Acuticoccus sp. I52.16.1: one gene and its partners. The protein of the gene in region 2 interacts with the protein of the main gene of each other region in a pairwise test. Links are inferred from orthologs where the notes say so. Each region holds a gene or a part of one and is shown on either strand. Other genes may lie near its edges.

What was found.
Region 1: the proteins of MRB58_RS11725 (region 2) and MRB58_RS03120 interact in binary tests that used the Escherichia coli proteins (3 or more experiments, as listed by UniProt). The link is inferred for Acuticoccus sp. I52.16.1 from one-to-one orthologs.
Region 3: the proteins of MRB58_RS11725 (region 2) and MRB58_RS10170 interact in binary tests that used the Escherichia coli proteins (3 or more experiments, as listed by UniProt). The link is inferred for Acuticoccus sp. I52.16.1 from one-to-one orthologs.

The regions. Positions count from the first base shown.
Region 1 is NZ_CP094828.1:691,872-695,021, forward strand. What follows is about bases 53-3,051. They hold MRB58_RS03120 (nitrogen regulation protein NR(II)), read right to left. Parts: upstream 2,103-3,051; coding sequence 1,002-2,102; downstream 53-1,001. Other genes in these bases: ntrC (nitrogen regulation protein NR(I)), read right to left, coding at 53-1,005; dusB (tRNA dihydrouridine synthase DusB), read right to left, coding at 2,099-3,051. Also shown: more of ntrC, read right to left, coding at 1-52; more of dusB, read right to left, coding at 3,052-3,097.
Region 2 is NZ_CP094828.1:2,582,283-2,585,316, reverse strand. The notes cover bases 102-2,984. They hold MRB58_RS11725 (P-II family nitrogen regulator), read right to left. Parts: upstream 1,771-2,984; coding sequence 1,432-1,770; downstream 102-1,431. Other genes in these bases: MRB58_RS11715 (methyltransferase), read left to right, coding at 2,484-2,984; MRB58_RS11720 (EVE domain-containing protein), read left to right, coding at 1,961-2,374; MRB58_RS11730 (ammonium transporter), read right to left, coding at 102-1,389. Also shown: more of MRB58_RS11730, read right to left, coding at 1-101; more of MRB58_RS11715, read left to right, coding at 2,985-3,034. UniProt on the Escherichia coli protein: Involved in the regulation of nitrogen metabolism. Regulates the activity of its targets by protein-protein interaction in response to the nitrogen status of the cell.
Region 3 is NZ_CP094828.1:2,249,821-2,253,325, reverse strand. The notes cover bases 59-3,412. They hold MRB58_RS10170 ([protein-PII] uridylyltransferase), read left to right. Parts: upstream 59-458; coding sequence 459-3,212; downstream 3,213-3,412. Other genes in these bases: murJ (murein biosynthesis integral membrane protein MurJ), read left to right, coding at 3,227-3,412; hemW (radical SAM family heme chaperone HemW), read left to right, coding at 59-462. In the rest of the region: more of hemW, read left to right, coding at 1-58; more of murJ, read left to right, coding at 3,413-3,505.

The DNA of each region.
Region 1 (3,150 bases), 1.9 Mb from region 2 along the record:
CGGCAGCCCTTCAGATTCGCACTGATGGAAGAAGTGGCGCGCGAGGTCGGCGATATCCTCCTTGCGCTCGCGCAGCGGCGGCAGGCGCAGCGGCACCACGTTGAGGCGGAAATAAAGGTCCTCGCGGAAGAGGCCCTGACCGATCCACTGCCGCAGGTCGCGGTTGGTCGCGGCGACGATGCGCACGTTGGTGCGGATCGGCGCGCGGCCGCCCACGGTGGTATATTCGCCCTCCTGCAAGACGCGCAGGAGCCGCGTCTGCGCCTCCATCGGCATGTCGCCGATCTCGTCCAGGAAGAGCGTCCCGCCCTCGGCCTGCTCGAACCGGCCGGCGTGGCGCGAGGTGGCGCCGGTGAAGGCGCCCTTCTCGTAGCCGAACAGCTCCGCCTCGATCAGCTCCTTGGGGATCGCGGCCATGTTGATCGCCACGAACGGCCCCTTGCGGCGCTTGCCGTAGTCGTGCAGCGCGCGGGCGACCAGCTCCTTGCCGGTGCCCGACTCGCCATGGATCAGCACCGTGAGGTCCGTCTGCATCAGCCGCGCCAGCACGCGGTAGATGTCCTGCATGGCGGCCGAGCGGCCCACCAGCGGCATCGGCTCGCCGTCCGCGCTCGGATGGATGCGCTCCGGCGCCTTGCCCCGCGGCTCGCTGAGCGCGCGGCCGACGACGTTGATCAGCTCCTTCAGATCGAAGGGCTTGGGCAGGTATTCGTAGGCGCCCCGCTCGGAGGCGCGGATCGCGGTCATGAACGTGTTCTGCGCCGAGATCACCACCACCGGCAGGTCCGGCCGGCGCTTCTTCACCCGCGGCAACAGCTCGAAGGCGTTCTCGTCGGGCATGATGACGTCGGTGATGACGAGATCGCCCTCGCCCTGGTCGATCCAGTTCCACAAGGTCGCGGCGTTGGATGTGCAGCGGACGTCGAAGCCGGCGCGGGACAGCGCCTGATTGAGAACCGTGCGGATCGCGCCATCGTCGTCTGCGACCAGGATCGTGCCACTCATTGGCTCACTCTCTCACTTCCTTCGTAGGCGGGCATCAGGACGCGGACCGTGGTGCCGGCATTCGAATCGATCTCGATGACGCCGCCGTGATCGCCGACGATCTTCGCCACCAGGGCGAGGCCGAGGCCCGTCCCGTTGGTCTTCGTCGTCACGAACGGTTCGAATAGATGCGGAACGAGGTCCTCCGGGACGCCCGGCCCGTTGTCTTTCACGCAGAATTCCAGCGGCAGTGACACCTTGTGCGGCGAGCCGGGAGCGGCGACGCGCATGCCCGGCTTGAACGCCGTCGTCAGCGTGATGACGCCGCCCTCCTGGTCCGCCAGCGCCTCCGAGGCATTCTTGACGAGGTTGAGGAACACCTGGATCAGCTGATCATGGTTGGCGTGGACCGGGGGCAGCGAGGGGTCGTACGCCTTGCGGATCTCGAGGTGCCGCGCGAAGCCGGACGTCGCCAGCCGCTCGACGTGGTCGAGCACGGTGTGAATGTTGACGGGGGCACGCTGCACCGGCCGCGCGTCGCCGAAGACCTCCATCCGGTCGACCAGCTTCACCACCCGGTCGGTCTCGGACATGATCAGGCGGGCGAGCGCGCGGTCGTCCTCGCCCAGCGTCGGCTCGATGAGCTGCGCCGCGCCGCGGATGCCCGACAGCGGGTTGCGGATCTCGTGCGCCAGCATCGCCGCGAGGCCCGTCACCGAGCGCGCCGCGGCACGGGAGGTCAGCGTGCGGTCGATCTTGTCGGCCATCGACGGGCGGTCGAGGGTGAGCACCACCATCTGCGGATCTTCCGGCAGCGGCATGGCGTGGATATCGAGGACCTGCCCCTGGCCGAGGCGCGGCGAGGAGAGGTCGACACGATACTCCACCAGCCCCGCGCCCGCCTGCCGCACCTTCGCCGGCAGCGACAGCAGCGGGCTGCCGAACGGCACGAAGCGGTCCAGCGGCTTCTTCTGCAGGTGCGCCAGCGAGGCGCCGAAGAAGGCCTCCGCGGCGTCGTTGGCGGAGATGATCTCGTCGTCCGGCCCCAACACGACGATGGCGTGCGGCAGCGCGTTGAGGATGGCCGCCGGCGTGACGCGGCGTGCGGCGGCGGTCATGCCGCGACCTGGAGCGTCGGCGCGTCGGCGGCGGCGAACAGGTGGTCGAGCGCTTTGAGGGCCATGGCCGGATCCTCCGCGGTGAGCGCGGCTTTGCGTGAGGCGGGCGGGGCAGCGACGTGCTCGGCGTAGGCCGCGGTGTGCTTGCGCATCAGCCGGAGACCGAGGACCGGGCCGGCGTGGGCGAGGAGCAGCTCGGCGTGCTCGCGCGCCAGGGCGCCGATCGCGGCCGGTGTGCGCGGAACCGCGGGCCGGGGCCGGCCGGCGAGGTCGGCGGCGACGACGCCGGGGAGCCACGGCGCGCCCAGCGCCGCGCGGCCGATCATCACCGCGTCCGCCCCGCTCAGGGCCAGCGCGGCGCGGGCGGTCTCGGTGTCGCGAATGTCGCCGTTGGCGACCAGCGGGACGGAAACGGCCGCGCGCGTGGCGGCGATCGCGCGCCAGTCGGCCGCGCCGGTATAGCGCTGACAGCGGGTGCGGCCGTGGACGGTGATCGCCTCGGCCCCGGCGTCGACCGCGCGGCGGGCGAGCTCGGGCGCGGTCAGCGTCGCACGGTCGTAGCCGAGCCGCATCTTGACCGTCACGGGGACACGCACCGCCCGCACCGTCGCCGCGACGAGGCTCGCCGCGTGCACCGGGTCGCGCATCAGCGCCGAGCCGGCCCACCCGCCGACGACACGCTTGGCCGGGCAGCCCATGTTGATGTCGATGATGTGGGCGCCGGCGCCTTCGGCGATCTTCGCCGCCTCGGCGAGGTCCTCCGGCCGGCAGCCGGCGAGTTGGACGCAGTGGATCGCCAGCCCGTCGCCCTCCAGCTTGAGGCGCGCCTCGGCCTCGCGTGCCACGAGACGGTCACTCGCCACCATCTCGCTGATGACGAGGCCGGCGCCGAAGCGGGCGGCGAGCTGGCGGAACGGCCAGTCGCTGACGCCCGACATCGGCGCCAGAATCGCGCGACCCGAAAGGGGGACGTTGCCGACGGCACATTCATTCATGTTCGGTTGGGCACCTCTGAGGCCTCACGGTGCTCATCTTTTGACCATGACAC
Region 2 (3,034 bases):
GGAGAACGGCACGATCATGGTGCCCCAGATACCGGCGACCAGGTGGACCGGGATGGCGCCGACCACGTCGTCGATGCGCATCTTGTCGAGCAGCGGCACGAAGATCACCACGATCAGGCCACCGATACCGCCGATGAGGGCGGCCGAGGCCATCGACGGAGCGAGCGGCTCCGCGGTGATCGAGACCAGACCGGCGAGAGCGCCGTTCATGGCCATCGTGACGTCCACCTTGCGGTAGAAGATCTGCGTCAGGAAGATCGTCACGATCACGCCTGCGGCGGCCGCCGTGTTGGTGTTCACGAAGATCTTGGCCACGGAGGAGGCGTCGACCTGCGTGCCCAGCGCGAGCTGCGAGCCGCCGTTGAAGCCGAACCAGCCCAGCCACAGGATGAAGGTACCCAGTGTGGCGAGCGGGATCGACGAGCCCGGCATCGGGTGGATCACGCCGTTGGCGCCGAACTTACCGGCACGCGCACCGACGACGAGAGCGCCGGCGAGAGCGGCCCAGCCGCCGACCGAGTGCACCAGCGTGGAGCCGGCGAAGTCGGAGAAGCCCATCTGGTCGAGCCAGCCCGTGCCCCACTCCCAGGACCCGGTGATCGGGTAGAGGATGCCGGTCAGGAAGACGCAGAAGATCAGGAACGGCCAGAGACGCATGCGCTCGGCGACGGTGCCCGACACGATCGAGCAGGTCGTGGCGCAGAACACCATCTGGAAGAACCAGTCGGAATAGGCGGAGTAGTCACCCGTGTCGGCATCCGGCGCCGGGAACGTCTTCACGGAGAACGTGCCCATGTAGTTGGCGAGCGCCTGGATGTTGTTGGCGGTGTCGACCCCCTCGTACATGAGGTTGTAGCCGATGAGCCAGAACATGATGCCGGCGATGGCGTAGAGCGCGAGGTTCTTCAGGCACTGCATCGCCGCGTTCTTGGAACGGACGAGGCCGGCCTCGAGCATGGCGAAGCCCGCGGCCATGAACATGACCAGGAAACCGGCCATGAGGAACAGGAGGGTGTTGAAGATATAGGGCACGTCGGACGACTCGGCCGGCGCGGCGGCAGCCGGAGCGGCGTCCTGGCTGGCGGCGGTCGGCTCTTTCGGGCTGCCCTCCTCACCGTCCGTCGGGATGGCCTGGGCCACCGCGTCGACGGCCTTCTCGGCCTCGTCGGCAACGGTCTCGGCGGCCTGACCGACCGCCTCGCCGACCGATTCGGTCGTCGATTCGGTGGTGGTTTCGGCCGGCGTCGTGGTCGTGGTCGTGCTGTCGGCTTGCGCCAGCAGAATCGGCGCAGGCTCCGCGAGGGGCTGCATCGTCGTGTCGGCCTTCGCCCACACGGTCGTCGCCGAGAGCGCGAGCGCGAGGCCCGCTCCGGCGATCTTCAGGAGCATTGAATTCTTCATGTGGCTGTGCTGTCCGCGATGAATGGGTTCTTAGAGGGCTTCGGAGTCCACTTCGCCCGTGCGCACGCGAACCGCGTTGTCGAGCGTGTAGACGAAGATCTTGCCGTCGCCGATCTGGCCGGTCTTGGCGCTTGTCTGGATGGCTTCGATGACGCGCGGCGTCATCTCCTCCGGGACGGCGACTTCGATCTTGAGCTTCGGCAGGAAGCTCACGGCATACTCGGTACCACGGTAGACTTCGGTATGACCCTTCTGCCTCCCGTAGCCCTTCACTTCAGTCACCGTCAGCCCGGCGACGCCGATGGATGACAGTGCATCACGCACCTCATCCAACTTGAACGGCTTGATGATCGCCATCACAATTTTCATTGGCATTCCCTATATCTCCCCCGTGAGCTGATGGGTGCCCAACGGCGGTCAACACCGGTGCCCTTCAAAAGCCGTGCCAACCGCTAGGCCCCCTTCTGCCCGCATGGTGTACAACGGGCGTGCCTAAAGAAAAAGCAGTTGCATTGTATAGTGGCCGCCTTATCCGCAGGGCCGAAACGAGAGGACCGTGATGCGCTATTGGCTGTTCAAGTCCGAGCCGGGGACATGGAGTTGGGACGACCAGGTCGCCGCGGGGCAGACCGGCACGGAGTGGGACGGCGTGCGCAACTACATGGCGCGCAACCAGATGCGTGAGATGAAGAAGGGCGACAAAGGCTTCTTCTACCACTCGGTGAACGCCAAGGAGATCGTCGGCACGGTCAAGGTGGTGAAGACCGCCCACCCCGATTCGACCGACGCGAGCGGTACCTGGGAATGCGTCGACATCGCCGCCGACAACCCGCTCCAACGGCCGGTAACGCTGGCCGAAGTGAAAGAGGAGCCGGCGCTGGCGGAGATGGCGCTGATCAAGAACTCCCGCCTCTCGGTGCAGCCCGTCACCGAGGAAGAGTGGGCGGCGATCCTGGAGATGGCCGGGCGCTGACCGGCGCCGCTCTCCCCCCGATCCCGGACGACGAGACGGCGGCGCTCGCGCGGGCGCCGCCCGGCGGAGGTTCGCAATGGACGCGCGCGCTGCGGAGTGTCGAACATCGATGGATCGGATTGCTTTCATTCGCGCCAACACGGCGGTGAGTGCGGCCACGCACGTGCCCGAGGTGCGCCTGCACCTCGCCGACGAGGCGCTGCCGTTGTGGCACAAGACCGAGGAGAAGCTCGGCGAGGAGGGCTTGCCGCCGCCCTTCTGGGCCTTCGCCTGGGCCGGCGGGCAGGCGCTGGCGCGCTACCTGATCGACAATCCGGCCCTGGTCGCCGGCCGGCGCGTGCTCGACATCGGCGCGGGCGGGGGGTTGGTGGCGATCGCCGCGGCGCGATCCGGAGCGCACAGCGTCCGCGCCAACGAGATCGACGCCTTCGCGCTGGACGCGATCGGCCTCAACGCGGCGCTGAACGAGGTTGCGGTCGAGATCGTCGCGGGTGACCTCCTGGGCGGCACGGCCGAGGCCGACGTGGTCCTGGCGGGCGACATCTTCTACGAGCGCCCGCTCGCCGAACGCGCCCTCGCCTTCCTGCACCGCGCCAAGGCGGACGGCGCGGACGTCCTCATCGGCGATCCGAAGCGGACCTACCTGCCGGTCGACGCGTT
Region 3 (3,505 bases), 330 kb from region 2 along the record:
CTGACCGGCGCCGCCGGCTTCGCCCGCTACGAGGTGTCCAACCACGCCCGCCCCGGCGGCGAGGCGAAGCACAACCTCGTCTACTGGCGGGGCGGCACGTACGTCGGCATCGGCCCGGGCGCGCACGGCCGGATCGACGCGGCGGGCGTGCGCACCGCGACCTCCACCCACAAGCTGCCCGAGACGTGGCTCGCCGCCGTCGAGGCGGACGGGCACGGGCTGGAGGCTCGCGAGCCGCTGGACGCCGCCGCGCAGGGCGACGAATACCTCCTGATGGCGCTGCGGCTCTCCGAGGGGCTCGACCTCGACGCCTACGCCCGCCGCGCCGGCGCCCCGCTGGACGAGGACCGCGTCGCCACGCTCGCCGCCAGCGGCTTCCTCGCCCGCGACGGGCGCCGCATCCGCGTGCCGGACACCGCGCGGCTCCTCACCAACGCCGTGGTGCGGGAGCTCGCCGCATGATCGCCGCCGCCACTCCGACGCCGGAGGCCCTCGCCGCCGAGCTGGAAGCCCTCTTCCTCGCCCACGACGAGAGCTACACCAAGGCGCGTCCGGCGCTGCTCGCCCGCCTGAAGGAGGCGCGCGCCACCGCGCTGAAGGCCTGCTCCGACGCGCTGGAGACCACCAAGTCCGGCACCAAAGCGGCCAAGGTGCTGGCCGGCGGGCAGGACGCGATCATCCAGGCGTTCTACATCTTCGCCGCCGAGCACCTCTATCCGACCGCCAACCCCTCGGTCGCGGAAAAGCTCGCCGTCATCGCCACCGGCGGCTACGGCCGCGGCCTGCTGGCGCCGGGCTCGGACATCGACCTCCTCTTCCTCTATCCCTACCGGCCGACGCCGTGGACCGAGTCCATGGTCGAGACGATCCTCTACATGATGTGGGATCTGGGCCTGAAGGTCGGCCACGCCGCCCGCTCGATCGACGAGTGCGTCAAGCTCGCCCGGACCGACGTCACGATCCGCACCGCACTGCTGGAGTGCCGCCTCATCATCGGCGACGAGCAGCTCGCCGAGCAGCTCTACCAGCGCTTCGACCAGGCGGTCGTGCGCGGCACCGGCAAGAAGTTCATCGCCGCCAAGCTCGACGAGCGGGACGAGCGCCACCGCCGCCAGGGCCAGACGCGCTATCTCGTCGAGCCCAACGTCAAGGAAGGCAAGGGCGGCCTCAGGGACCTGCAAACCCTGTTCTGGATCGCCAAGTACTTCTACCGCGTGCGCTCGGAGGCGGAGCTGGTCGGCAAGGGCGTGTTCTCGGCCAAGGACTACCGCCTGTTCCGCAAGTGCGACGACTTCCTGTGGTCGGTGCGGTGCCACCTGCACCTCCTCACCGGCCGCGCCGAGGAGCGACTGACGTTCGACCTGCAACGCGAGATCGCCCAGCGCCTCGGCTACTCGCCGCGGCCGGGCCTGTCGGACGTCGAGCGGTTCATGAAGCACTACTTCCTGGTCGCCAAGGACGTCGGCGACCTGACGCGCATCCTCTGCGCCGGGCTCGAAGCGCAGCACGCCGTGCAGCCGATCGGCCTGTCGCGGATGATGCGCACCCTCACCGGCACGACGACACGTGTCCTGGACGAGAACTTCGCCGCCGAGCATGACCGGGTGATCCTCGCCAACCCCAACGCCTTCGCCGAGGATCCGGTGAACATGCTGCGGGTGTTCGCGGTGGCCGACGCCAACAACCTGCGCCTCCACCCCAACCTCCTCTTCCAGATGCGCCGCTCGCTGAAGCTCATCAACGCGGACGTGCGCACCGACGAGGACGCCAACCGCATCTTCGTGCACCTCCTGTGCGACGCGCACGACCCCGAGACGCTGCTCCGGCTGATGAACGAGACGGGCGTGCTGGGCGCCTTCGTCCCCGACTTCGGCAAGATCGTCGCGATGATGCAGTTCAACATGTACCATTCGTACACGGTGGACGAGCACCTCATCCGGTCGGTCGGGCTGCTGTCACGGATCGAGCGCGGCCGCGTCGAGCAGGACCACCCGCTCGCCTCGCACCTCATCTCCACCGTGCACAACCGCCGTGCGCTCTACGTCGCGGTCTTCCTGCACGACATCGCCAAGGGCCGGCCGAAGGACCACTCCATCGAAGGCGGGCGCATCGCTCGGCGGCTGTGCCCGCGGCTGGGGCTGACGCCGGCCGAGACCGACCTCGTCGCGTGGCTCATCGAAGAGCATCTCACGATGTCGATCACCGGGCAGTCGCGCGACCTGTCGGATCCGAAGACGATCGAGGATTTCGCCGTCAAGGTGCAGAGCTTCGAACGGCTCAAGCTGCTGGAAATCCTCACCGAGGCGGACATCGCGGCCGTGGGTCCCAACGTGTGGAACGGCTGGAAGTCGACCCTCCTGCACACCCTGTTCGACGAGACCGAGGCGGTCATCGCCGCGCGCCACACGCGGCGCCCGCGCCAGGCCCGCATCGCCGCCTCCAAGGACGCCTTCGCCCAGCGCGCGACCGGGGTCCTCACCCCGGCGCAGCGCGACGAGTGGCTGAAGATGCACGCCGGTCCCTACTGGATCCGCGTCGGCGCCGACGATGCGCTCTACCACGCGAGCCTGTGGGCCAAGGGCACCAAGGGCGATGTCTGCATCGGCTGCCGGGTGATCGACACGACGACCACCGAGGTGACCCTCATCGCCCCGGACGAGGACAAGCTTCTCACCGTCGTCGCGGCGGCGTGCGCGGCCGTTCAGGCTTCCGTCAGGTCGGCGGAAATATTCACGACCAACGACGCGATGGCGCTGGACGTGTTCCACATCCGGCCCCTGTCGGACGACCTGATGGACGAGGAAGCGCGGGTGCAGCGGATCGGTCAGATGGTGCGGGACGCCCTGTCCGGCCGGGCCCCTGTGCCGCGTCCGCCCGAACGGCAGTTGCGCCCGGTGCGGCAGAAGGCGTTCAACCACCCGACCGACGTGATCGTCGCCAACGACTGGTCCAAGGGCTACACCGCGATCGAGGTCTCCGGCCTCGACCGGCCGGCCCTCTTCCGCGATCTCGCCGACGCTCTCCTCGCGCTCGACCTCAACGTGCGCTCGGCCCAGCTCGCGACGTTCGGCGAGCGGGTGGTCGACGTCTTCTACGTGACCGGTCCCGAGGGCGGTCAGATCACCAATCCGGAGCTGCGCGCCCAGATCGTCGAGCAGCTTCGCCAGGCCTACGACAACTCGCCCTCCGCTTCGGCGCTGACGGCGGCTTAGGAGAGGATCCCCCCATGAGCCTCCTCAGAAATTTCGCGACCGTGGGCGGCTACACCGCCGCGTCGCGCATTCTGGGGTTCGGCCGCGACATCCTCATCGCCGCGGCCCTCGGCGCCGGTCCTATCGCCGACGCATTCTTCGTCGCCTTCAAGCTGCCCAACCTCTTCCGCCGGCTGTTCGCGGAAGGGGCGTTCAACTCGGCCTTCGTGCCGATCCTGTCGCGGGCGCGGGCCGAGGATGGGCCGGAGGGGGGCGACCGGTTCGCATCCTCGGTGCTGTCGTGGCTGCTCCTC